3 regions of the Micromonospora sp. NPDC049101 genome follow, and region 3 is predicted to be linked to each of the others. Evidence: predicted binding sites of a transcription regulator. Region 3 holds the regulator's gene; each other region holds the start of a gene.
What was found. The regulator HrcA, encoded in region 3, represses chaperone genes, less so after heat shock. The targets are predictions, from matches to a motif close to GGTTNGCACNCTCNNNNNGAGNGTGCNAACC.

Region 1 (3,244 bases), on a different contig from region 3:
GGCAGCGATAACAATTCAGCAACGCGACTGTTACTCCGTGGGTATCCCACGGCGTAGTCGACGTAACGAAGGGTGTCAGCGGGTCTGCAACGGCGCGGTGCGGGCGTCGGTCAGCGCCACCAGAGCCGTCGCGGCCAGTTCGAGTTGCAGACCGCGCCGACCAGCCGAGACGTAGATCGTCGGAAGATCCAGCGCGGATTCGTCAAGCACTGTGGGCAGTCGCCTGCGCTGCCCGAGCGGGCTGATCCCCCCGCGTACGTAGCCGGTGGCCCGCTCGGCGACCGCCCGGTCGGCCAGCGCCGCCCGCTTGCCGCCGACCGCCGCCGCGAGCGCCTTGAGATCCAGCTCGCCGGTGACCGGCACGACCGCCACGGTGAGCGCGCCGTCGACCTCGGTCACCAACGACTTGAAGACGCGCTCCGGTGCCACGCCGAGCGCCACCGCCACCAGCGCGCCGTAGTTCGGGGCGTCCGGCGACACCCGGTAGGGGTGCGTGCGGTGCGCGACTCCGTGCCTGACCAACAGTGCCGTCGCCGGGGTGCCCTGTCCTGCCACACCCGCGACGCTAGTCGACCGGCCGACCGATCAGCACTGTCGGTGCGCCGGCGACCCGGGTGAGCACCAGGCTCGCCGCCGCGTCGCCGGCCAGCCGCAAATCCCGGCGCAGCTGCTCCGGGGTGAGCGCGGAACCCCGCTTGAGGATCTCCACCCGGCCCACCCGGCGCTCGCGCAGCAGCGTCCGCAGTCGCTTGAGCGAGAACGGCAGCACGTCGGTGATCTCCAGGCAGCGCGCGTACGGGGTGCGGGTCGGCTGGTCCGCGTAGAGGTAGGCGATGCTCGGGTCACCCAGGTTGGCGTCCAGTTGGGCGGCCAGTTCGGCGACGAGGTGCGCGCGGATGACCGCCGCGTCCGGGTCGTACAGGTAGCGCCGGGGCGGCCCGACCGGCGCCTCGTCGGCACCCGAGCCGGTGAGCTGGTGGCGGCGGGTCTCGGCGCCCTCCTGGCGGTAGAGCGTGGCGCGGCGGGGCACCTCCGCCAACTCCCCGCACCAGAGCGCGGCCTCGACCAGGTCGCCGTCCACACCGACCCACTCCGCCTCCGCACCCGCCGGGATGAGCGCGTGGTCCAGGCCCGGTGCCACCTTCACCACCGTGCGCGGCACCCGCTCGGCCAGCCCGGTGACGAAGTCCCACGGCGGCGAGAAGGCGCGCGGGTCGAAGATTCGTCGCCCGGTGCCGCTGCTGCGGCGGGCCGGGTCGCAGAAGACCCCGTCGACCCGGGAGACGTCGAACGCGGTGGCATCCCCGCACTCGACGGTGAACAGCTCGGCCAGCCCGGCCGCCGTGGCGTTGGCGGCGGCCATCGCCGCGGTCACCGGGTCGGCCTCCACCCCGTACACCCGGATGCCGGCACGGGCGGCGGCCAGCGCGTCCGCGCCGAGGCCGCACCCGAGGTCGGCCAGGGTGCGCACGCCGGCCGCGGACAGCCGGACGGCTCGACGGTCGGCGACCACCCGGCGGGTGGCCTGCTCCAGGCCGGGGCGGGTGAGGAACATCCCGGCGGCGACCGGGCCGAACTTGCCGGCCGCCCGGTGCCGCAGCTCGGCCTGGGTGAGCGCCGCCGCGGCCAGCGTCGGCGGCACCCCGGCCGCGCGCAGCGCCGACGCCGCGACCAGCGGATCACCGCCGGCCAGACCGGCCGCCGTCGCGAGCGCGGCCGACCCCTCGGGGGTACGCAGCGCCGCCAGCTGATCGAGATCCACCCGGTCATTGTCCGGGTGGACCCGGAAATCCGGGCTGGCGGGGCGCGACTCGCTGGCACTCTCCTTGACGGAGTGCTAGCCACGGAATAACCTGCGATTAGCACTCTCACCCTGAGGGTGCCAGCTTCCGGGTCTCGCGACCCGGGTGCGCACGCCAGGCGGACCGGCACCCGCGACGACGGTCCCGCCCGGTGGCATGAGGCAGATTGACGCTGGTTGGCCCCGCCGGCCAGCAACGAAACCAGTACCCCAGGAGGGTATGCCCGTGACTACCGCGACCAAGGTTGCGATCAAGCCGCTCGAGGACCGCATCGTGGTCCAGGCGAACGAGGCTGAGACCACCACGGCGTCGGGCATCGTGATCCCCGACACCGCCAAGGAGAAGCCGCAGGAGGGCACCGTCCTCGCTGTGGGCCCGGGGCGCGTCGACGACAACGGCAACCGGGTTCCGGTTGACGTGCAGGTCGGCGACACCGTCCTTTACTCGAAGTACGGCGGCACCGAGGTCAAGTACGCCGGCGAGGAGTACCTGGTGCTCTCCGCCCGCGACGTCCTCGCGGTCATCGAGAAGTAAGCAACCGATCAGTTCCATTGCCCCGGTCCGGCTCGCCGGGCCGGGGCAGTGGCGCTTCGAAGGGACATTAATGGCGAAGATCCTGAGCTTCTCGGACGACGCCCGACACCTGCTGGAGCACGGTGTCAACGCCCTCGCGGACGCGGTCAAGGTCACCCTCGGCCCGCGCGGGCGCAACGTCGTCCTGGACAAGAAATTCGGTGCGCCGACGATCACCAACGATGGTGTGACCATCGCCAAGGAGATCGAGCTCACCAACCCGTACGAGAACCTTGGCGCGCAGCTGGTCAAGGAGGTGGCGACCAAGACCAACGACGTCGCCGGTGACGGCACCACCACCGCGACCGTGCTGGCCCAGGCCATGGTTCGCGAGGGCCTGCGCAACGTGACCGCCGGGACCAACCCGGCCGGCCTCAAGCGGGGCATCGACGCGGCGGCCACCAAGGTCTCCGAGGCGCTGCTCGGCCGTGCCGCGGAGGTCACCAGCAAGGAGTCGATCGCGAACGTGGCGACGATCTCCGCGCAGGACGCCACGATCGGTGATCTCATCGCCGAGGCGATGGAGCGGGTCGGCCGCGACGGTGTCATCACCGTCGAGGAAGGCTCCATGCTCACCACCGAGCTGGACGTGACCGAGGGTCTCCAGTTCGACAAGGGCTTCATCTCGCCGAACTTCGTCACCGACCTGGAGGGTCAGGAGTCCGTCCTCGAGGACGCGTACATCCTGGTCACCACCCAGAAGATCTCGGCGATCGAGGAGCTGCTGCCGCTGCTGGAGAAGGTCCTGCAGAACAGCAAGCCGCTGCTGATCATCGCCGAGGACGTGGACGGCCAGGCGCTCTCCACCCTGGTGGTCAACTCGCTGCGCAAGACCCTCAAGGTGTGCGCGGTCAAGGCCCCGGGCTTCG
Region 2 (3,244 bases), on a different contig from region 3:
ATTCGCCCGCATCGGCCTTCGACGCCCCCTACCGTCTTGGTAGAGGAGGCAGCCATGACCACGGATGACGACCAGACCGAGGACGGCCCGCCGATCACCTGGAAACCGGTCGGCGAACTCCCCGGCCAACTGCCGTTCGACCGGCTCGACTACGGCGACGCCGAACAACTGGCCGAGATGACCACCGACGGCGAATCGTCGGTGGTCGAGCAGCCGCAGGAGATGGTGGACGCGCCGATCCAACTGCTCCCGCCGTACGACCGGGCGCACAAACGGCGCAACCAGCGCCGACTGCCGACCTGACGACGAACGGGGCGGACCGCGTCAGCGGCCCGCCCCGTTCGGTGTGTCGGAACTGGACTCAGAAGTCCATGTCCCCGCCACCCGGGCCAGCCGGGGCAGCCGGGGTCTTCTCCGGCTTGTCCGCGACGACGGCCTCGGTGGTGAGGAAGAGCGCCGCGATCGAGGCGGCGTTCTGCAGCGCCGAGCGCGTCACCTTGGCCGGGTCGATGATGCCCGCGGCCAGCAGGTCGACGTACTCGCCGTTGGCGGCGTTGAGGCCGTGACCCGCTTCGAGGTTACGGACCTTCTCCACCACGACGCCGCCCTCGAGGCCGGCGTTGACGGCGATCTGCCGCAGCGGGGCGTCCAGCGCGACCTTGACGATGTTCGCACCGGTCGCCTCGTCGCCGACCAGGTCGAGCTTGTCGAAGGCGGTCTTGCCGGCCTGGACCAGCGCGACGCCACCACCCGGGACGATGCCCTCCTCGACGGCGGCCTTCGCGTTGCGAACGGCGTCCTCGATGCGGTGCTTGCGCTCCTTGAGCTCGACCTCGGTGGCCGCGCCGACCTTGATGACCGCAACGCCGCCGGCCAGCTTGGCCAGCCGCTCCTGCAGCTTCTCCCGGTCGTAGTCGGAGTCGCTCTTGTCGATCTCGGCCCGGATCTGGTTGACCCGGCCCTGGATCTGCTCGGCGTCACCGGCACCGTCGACGATGGTGGTCTCGTCCTTGGTCACCACGACCTTGCGGGCGCGGCCCAGCATGTCGAGGCTGGCGGCGTCGAGCTTGAGGCCGACCTCCTCGCTGATGACCTGGCCACCGGCGAGGATCGCGATGTCGGTCAGCATGGCCTTGCGGCGGTCACCGAAGCCCGGCGCCTTGACGGCGACCGACTTGAAGGTGCCACGGACCTTGTTGACCACCAGGGTGGCGAGGGCCTCGCCCTCCAGGTCCTCGGCGATGATCAGCAGCGGCTTGCCCGACTGCATGACCTTCTCCAGGATCGGGAGCAGGTCCTTCACCGACGAGATCTTGCTGTTGGCGATCAGGATGTACGGGTCGTCGAAGACGGCCTCCATACGCTCCGGGTCGGTCATGAAGTAGGCCGAGATGTAGCCCTTGTCGAAGCGCATACCCTCGGTGAGCTCCAGCTCCAGCCCGAAGGTGTTGCTCTCCTCGACGGTGATGACGCCTTCCTTGCCGACCTTGTCCATCGCCTCGGCGATGATCTCGCCGACGGTGCTGTCGCCAGCGGAGATGGAGGCGGTGGAGGCGATCTGCTCCTTGGTCTCGACGTCCTTGGCGAGCTTGGACAGCTCCTCCGAGACGCTCGCGACCGCGGCCTCGATGCCCCGCTTCAGGGCCATCGGGTTGGCGCCGGCGGCCACGTTGCGCAGGCCCTCGCGAACCAGGGCCTGGGCCAGGACGGTCGCCGTCGTCGTGCCGTCACCGGCAACGTCGTCGGTCTTCTTGGCGACCTCCTTGACCAGCTCAGCGCCGATCTTCTCGTACGGGTCCTCGAGCTCGATCTCCTTGGCGATGCTCACACCATCGTTGGTGATGGTGGGGGCACCCCACTTCTTCTCGAGCACGACGTTGCGGCCCTTGGGGCCGAGGGTCACCTTTACGGCGTCGGCGAGCTGGTTCATGCCCCGCTCGAGGCCGCGGCGCGCCTCTTCGTCGAACGCGATCATCTTGGCCATACGGCGTTGTCCTCCTGGACACTCACGGGCCACCCGAGATGTGTGCCCCGGATGGGCCGCCTGGTGTACGCACCTTGGGACGTCGCCACCTGGCGACGACGACGTCCTTCGGCCGGGCCGGATAGCCCGCGACGACCGGCCATGTGCCGCCCCGGCGTCTCCACGCCGGTGCAACCTGGCCCCACCGTCCCGACCATTGGCACTCACGGTATGCGAGTGCCAATGACTTGTTTAGCACTCTCCCCTGCCGAGTGCAAGCACGATGGGGCCGCTCAGCCGAGTTCCGTCGTCAGTCCGGCAGTGTTCACCGGCTCCTCATGGGCGCGCTGCTCGGCGTACGTCACCAGCAGACCGACCTGGCTGGGCGAGGTAGGCCGGCAGGACCAGCACGGCGGTGACCCCGATCACCACCACCGCCCCGATCGCGGTGCCCGGCGACGAGAGGGGATCCGTGCCGAACGCGGCCGTGCCCGCCTCCTCCAGGCCACCGGAGATCACGTTGACGACGATGACCGCCAGGGCCACCCGACCGAGTAGGAGGTCGGGCCGGTCGTGGAACATCCGAGACGAGCGGCCGATCGGGTTGCGGTGTTCGAAGAGGTAGACCGGGCCGGCCAAACGGGCCCGATCTACCCGGTTGCGCGCCTCTGCCGCCAGCCCCGACGCGCGGGGCCGATCGAGGAGGAAAACTCAGGCGACGACGCGGACGTGCTCGGCCTGCGGGCCCTTCTGACCCTGGGCGATCTCGAACTCCACCCGCTGGCCGTCGTCCAGCGCCTTGTAGCCGTCCATCTCGATCGCGGAGAAGTGGACGAACACGTCCTGACCGCCGTCGACGGCGATGAAGCCGTAGCCCTTTTCGGCGTTGAACCACTTCACGGTGCCCTGTGCCACGGTGCACTTCCCTCACTCTGCGCGGTGTTGCCTGACCTGGCGCTCGGCACGGCCGGACGCCCACCGGCCACCACCTCGGCAATCGATGGCGACCATTGAATAAGGTGACCGAAATCGCACGCTACACGAGGAGTGACGGCCGCGCACGGCCACAAATCTGACACCTTCCGGGGCGGTCCGACCGGCTTGATTTTTCGATCCACCGGATCCACGTCGATGACTGCCCGGCGCAGCTCGACCGTGCCGGGCACCGCCCCTGTGGTAGGCATGCGGGCATGACCACCGATACGGGCGCCACTGCCCTACGGCGGGCGGAGATCCGCCGGGTCCGGCCGCAGGACGCCGCCCGGATGCGGGCACTGCGTC
Region 3 (3,244 bases):
GAGTACGCGGCCGGCCGGGCGGTGCTCACCCTGCGTGGGCGGTTGCTCGCCGACGCGGTCGTGCGTGACCTGCTGCCCTGAAGCGGGCCCGCCGCCCCGGGCCGAGCAGCGGTGCACCGGGGTGCGGCGGCAGTGCACCGGACCGGCCGGGGGAGCGGCCGGCCCGGGTCACTTGATGATGTTGGCCGAGAGCGGGTAGCGGTAGAGCTGACCCTCGTTGGCCTTGACGCCGGCGATGATGCCGAACACGGCACCGAGGATGATGGCCGCCCCGACGCCGAGGAAGCCGATCACGATGCAGGACAGCACCCAGCCGACCAGGCCGACGATCGACCAGATGAGCTGGAAGTTGAGCGCCGCCACGGCGTGCGCCCGGGCCGTCGGAGACTGGTTGCCGCGGGCCAGCAGCGCCACCAGCGGGCCGATCCAGCCGAGCACACCCCCGCTGATGATCATGCCGGCCGCGCCGCCGAAGTGCGCGACGAGCGCCCAGGTCTTGTCCTCGTTGTTGGCGTAGCCGCCGCTGGGGCCGCCGCCGGTCGGATATCCGCCAGCGGGGTAGCCGCCGGGCGGATAGCCTCCGGGCGGCGGATAGCCACCCGCCGGAGGGTAGCCACCTGACGGCGGTTGGTCACCGGTGGGTGGCGGATAGCCACCGGCCGGGGGATAGTCGCCCGGGCCAGACGCCCCGGACAGTGGTGCGGTGGGTGGCTCGGCCGAGGGGTACGAACTCGGCTCCGGCGGATAGTTGCCGGGGTCACCCGCGCCGGGAGGGCGAGGAGGTTCAGTCATGGGTGTCACGGTAGGTGCCCGTGGCAACGCAGCACCAGAGGGGCCACCGTTGATCATCGCGCCGGTGGGTACGCCGAAGTAGACTGGCACTCGTTACAGTCGAGTGCCAGGGCGGCTCGACCGGCCCCACGGCGCCGGCGGCCGACGTGCGACAGGAGGTGCGGAGGATGGGTCTCGACGACCGGAAACTCGCCGTGCTCCGCGCGATCGTCGAGGACTACGTCTCCACCCAGGAGCCGGTCGGCAGCAAGGCGCTTGTCGAGCGGCACCAGCTCGGGGTGTCCCCGGCCACGGTCCGCAACGACATGGCCGTGCTGGAGGAGGAGGGCTACATCCGGCAGCCGCACACGAGTGCCGGCCGGGTGCCCACCGACCGCGGCTACCGGCTCTTCGTCGACCGGTTGTCCCGGGTCAAGCCACTCAGCCCGGCCGAGCGGCGGGCCATCGAGCGTTTCCTGGTCGGCGCGGTCGACCTCGACGACGTGGTGCACCGCACGGTGCGACTGCTCGCCCAGCTGACCCGGCAGGTGGCCGTCGTGCAGTACCCGAGCCTGGCCCGCTCCTCGGTTCGGCACCTGGAGTTGGTGCCGATCTCCACCACCCGGCTGATGCTCGTCATGATCGCGGACACCGGGCGGGTCGAGCAGCGGCTGGTGGAGCTGCCCGGGCCGGTGCCGGCCGACGACGTCATGGACCTGCGCCGGCTGGTCAACGAAAAGCTCGCCGGCGCGCGGCTGTCCGACACGCCACCGTTGGTGCAGGCGCTTGTCGAGGAGGCGCCGGCCGGGCTGCGTCCGACCATGACCACACTCGCCACCGTCCTGCTGGAGACGCTCGTCGAGCGGCACGAGGAACGCATCGCGCTGGCCGGCACCGCCAACCTCACCCGGGGCGGTCTGCTCGACTTCCAGGGTTCCCTGCGCCCGATCCTCGAGGCGTTGGAGGAGGAGGTCGTGCTGCTCAAGCTCATCGGCGAGACCGAGCCGAGCACGACCCGTGTGCTGATCGGCGACGAGAACGAGTTCGACAACCTGCGGGCCGCCTCCGTGGTCAGCACCGGCTACGGCCCGGGCACCACCATCCTGGGTGGCCTGGGGGTGCTGGGGCCGACGCGGATGGACTACCCCGGCAACATCGCCACGGTCCGCGCCGTGGCACGCTACGTGGGCGAGTTGCTGGCCCAGAACTGATTGGTCAGGGCCGATGCGGCCGGCTGCGGCCGCCGACCGGCACAACGCGAGACGAACATGAGGACACGGAACGCAGTGGCCAGGGACTACTACGGCATTCTCGGTGTGAGCCGGGAAGCCTCCGATGACGAGATCAAGCGCGCCTACCGCAAGCTGGCGCGCCAGTTCCACCCGGACGTCAATCCGGACCCGGAGGCTCAGGAGAAGTTCAAGGACATCAACGCCGCGTACGAGGTCCTCTCGGACGACCGGAAGCGGCAGATCGTCGACCTGGGTGGCGACCCGCTCGCCCCGGGTGGCGGTGGTGCCGGCGGTCCGGGCGGTCCGGGTGGTGCCGGCGGCCCGTTCGTCGGTTTCCAGGACATCATGGACGCGTTCTTCGGTGGCGCGGCCGGTGGTGCCCGGGGCCCGCGACCACGGACCCGCCCGGGTGCCGACGCGATCCTGCGACTCGAACTGGACCTGCACGAGACGGCGTTCGGCGTCGAGGCGCCGATCACCGTCGACACCGCGGTGCTCTGCACCACCTGCTCCGGTGCCGGCACGGCCGCCGGCACGCACCTGGCGACCTGCGAGGCGTGCGGTGGCCGCGGTGAGGTGCAGTCGGTGCAGCGCACCTTCCTCGGCCAGGTGGTCTCGGCCCGGCCGTGCACCGTCTGCCAGGGTTACGGCACCACCATCCCGCACCCCTGCCCCACCTGCGCCGGTGACGGCCGGGTGCGCACCCGCCGTTCGCTGACCGTCAAGATCCCGGCCGGCGTCGAGGACGGCATGCGGATCCGGCTGGCCCAGCAGGGCGAGGTCGGTCCGGGTGGCGGCACCGCCGGTGACCTCTACGTGGAGATCCACGAGCGGCCACACGACGTGTACTCCCGCAAGGGCGACGACCTGCACTGCCGCGTCACGGTCCCGATGACGGCGGCGGCGCTCGGCACCCGGCTGACCATCAAGACCCTGGACAGCGAGGAGACGGTCGACGTCAAGGCCGGCACCCAGCCGGCCAGCACGCTGCGACTGCGCGCCCGGGGCGTGCCGCACCTGCGCGGCACCGGCCGAGGTGACCTCTACGTGCACCTGGACGTGCGCACGCCGACCAAGCTCGACCCCGACCAGGAGAAGATGCTGCGCGACTTCGCCAAGACCCGTGGCGAGGAGGTCGCCGAGTTATCCAAGCAGGGCGGCTTCTTCTCCCGGATGCGCGACGCGTTCAACGGGCACGCCTGAGGTGTCCGCGCCGCTGTTCCTGGTCGAGACGCTGCCCA

Region 1: groES (co-chaperone GroES) is a predicted target of HrcA. The motif match lies at 1,858-1,888, and genes of this name have one in related genera.
Region 2: groL (chaperonin GroEL) is a predicted target of HrcA. The motif match lies at 2,179-2,209, and genes of this name have one in related genera.

What each region holds. Positions count from the first base shown of each region.
Region 1 covers NZ_JBEZED010000035.1:74,790-78,033, forward strand. The annotation lists gene ybaK (Cys-tRNA(Pro) deacylase) at 76-555, opposite strand; gene AB0B57_RS32875 (methyltransferase domain-containing protein) at 566-1,762, opposite strand; gene groES (co-chaperone GroES) at 2,022-2,336, shown strand; gene groL (chaperonin GroEL) at 2,407-3,244, shown strand, end outside.
Region 2 covers NZ_JBEZED010000007.1:152,943-156,186, reverse strand. The annotation lists gene AB0B57_RS12135 (hypothetical protein) at 55-303, shown strand; gene groL (chaperonin GroEL) at 362-1,984, opposite strand; gene AB0B57_RS12125 (hypothetical protein) at 2,300-2,602, opposite strand; gene AB0B57_RS12120 (cold-shock protein) at 2,675-2,878, opposite strand; gene AB0B57_RS12115 (GNAT family N-acetyltransferase) at 3,154-3,244, shown strand, end outside.
Region 3 covers NZ_JBEZED010000028.1:69,079-72,322, forward strand. The annotation lists gene hemW (radical SAM family heme chaperone HemW) at 1-81, shown strand, start outside; gene AB0B57_RS29805 (DUF4870 domain-containing protein) at 169-849, opposite strand; gene hrcA (heat-inducible transcriptional repressor HrcA) at 960-1,982, shown strand; gene dnaJ (molecular chaperone DnaJ) at 2,058-3,206, shown strand; gene AB0B57_RS29820 (16S rRNA (uracil(1498)-N(3))-methyltransferase) at 3,208-3,244, shown strand, end outside.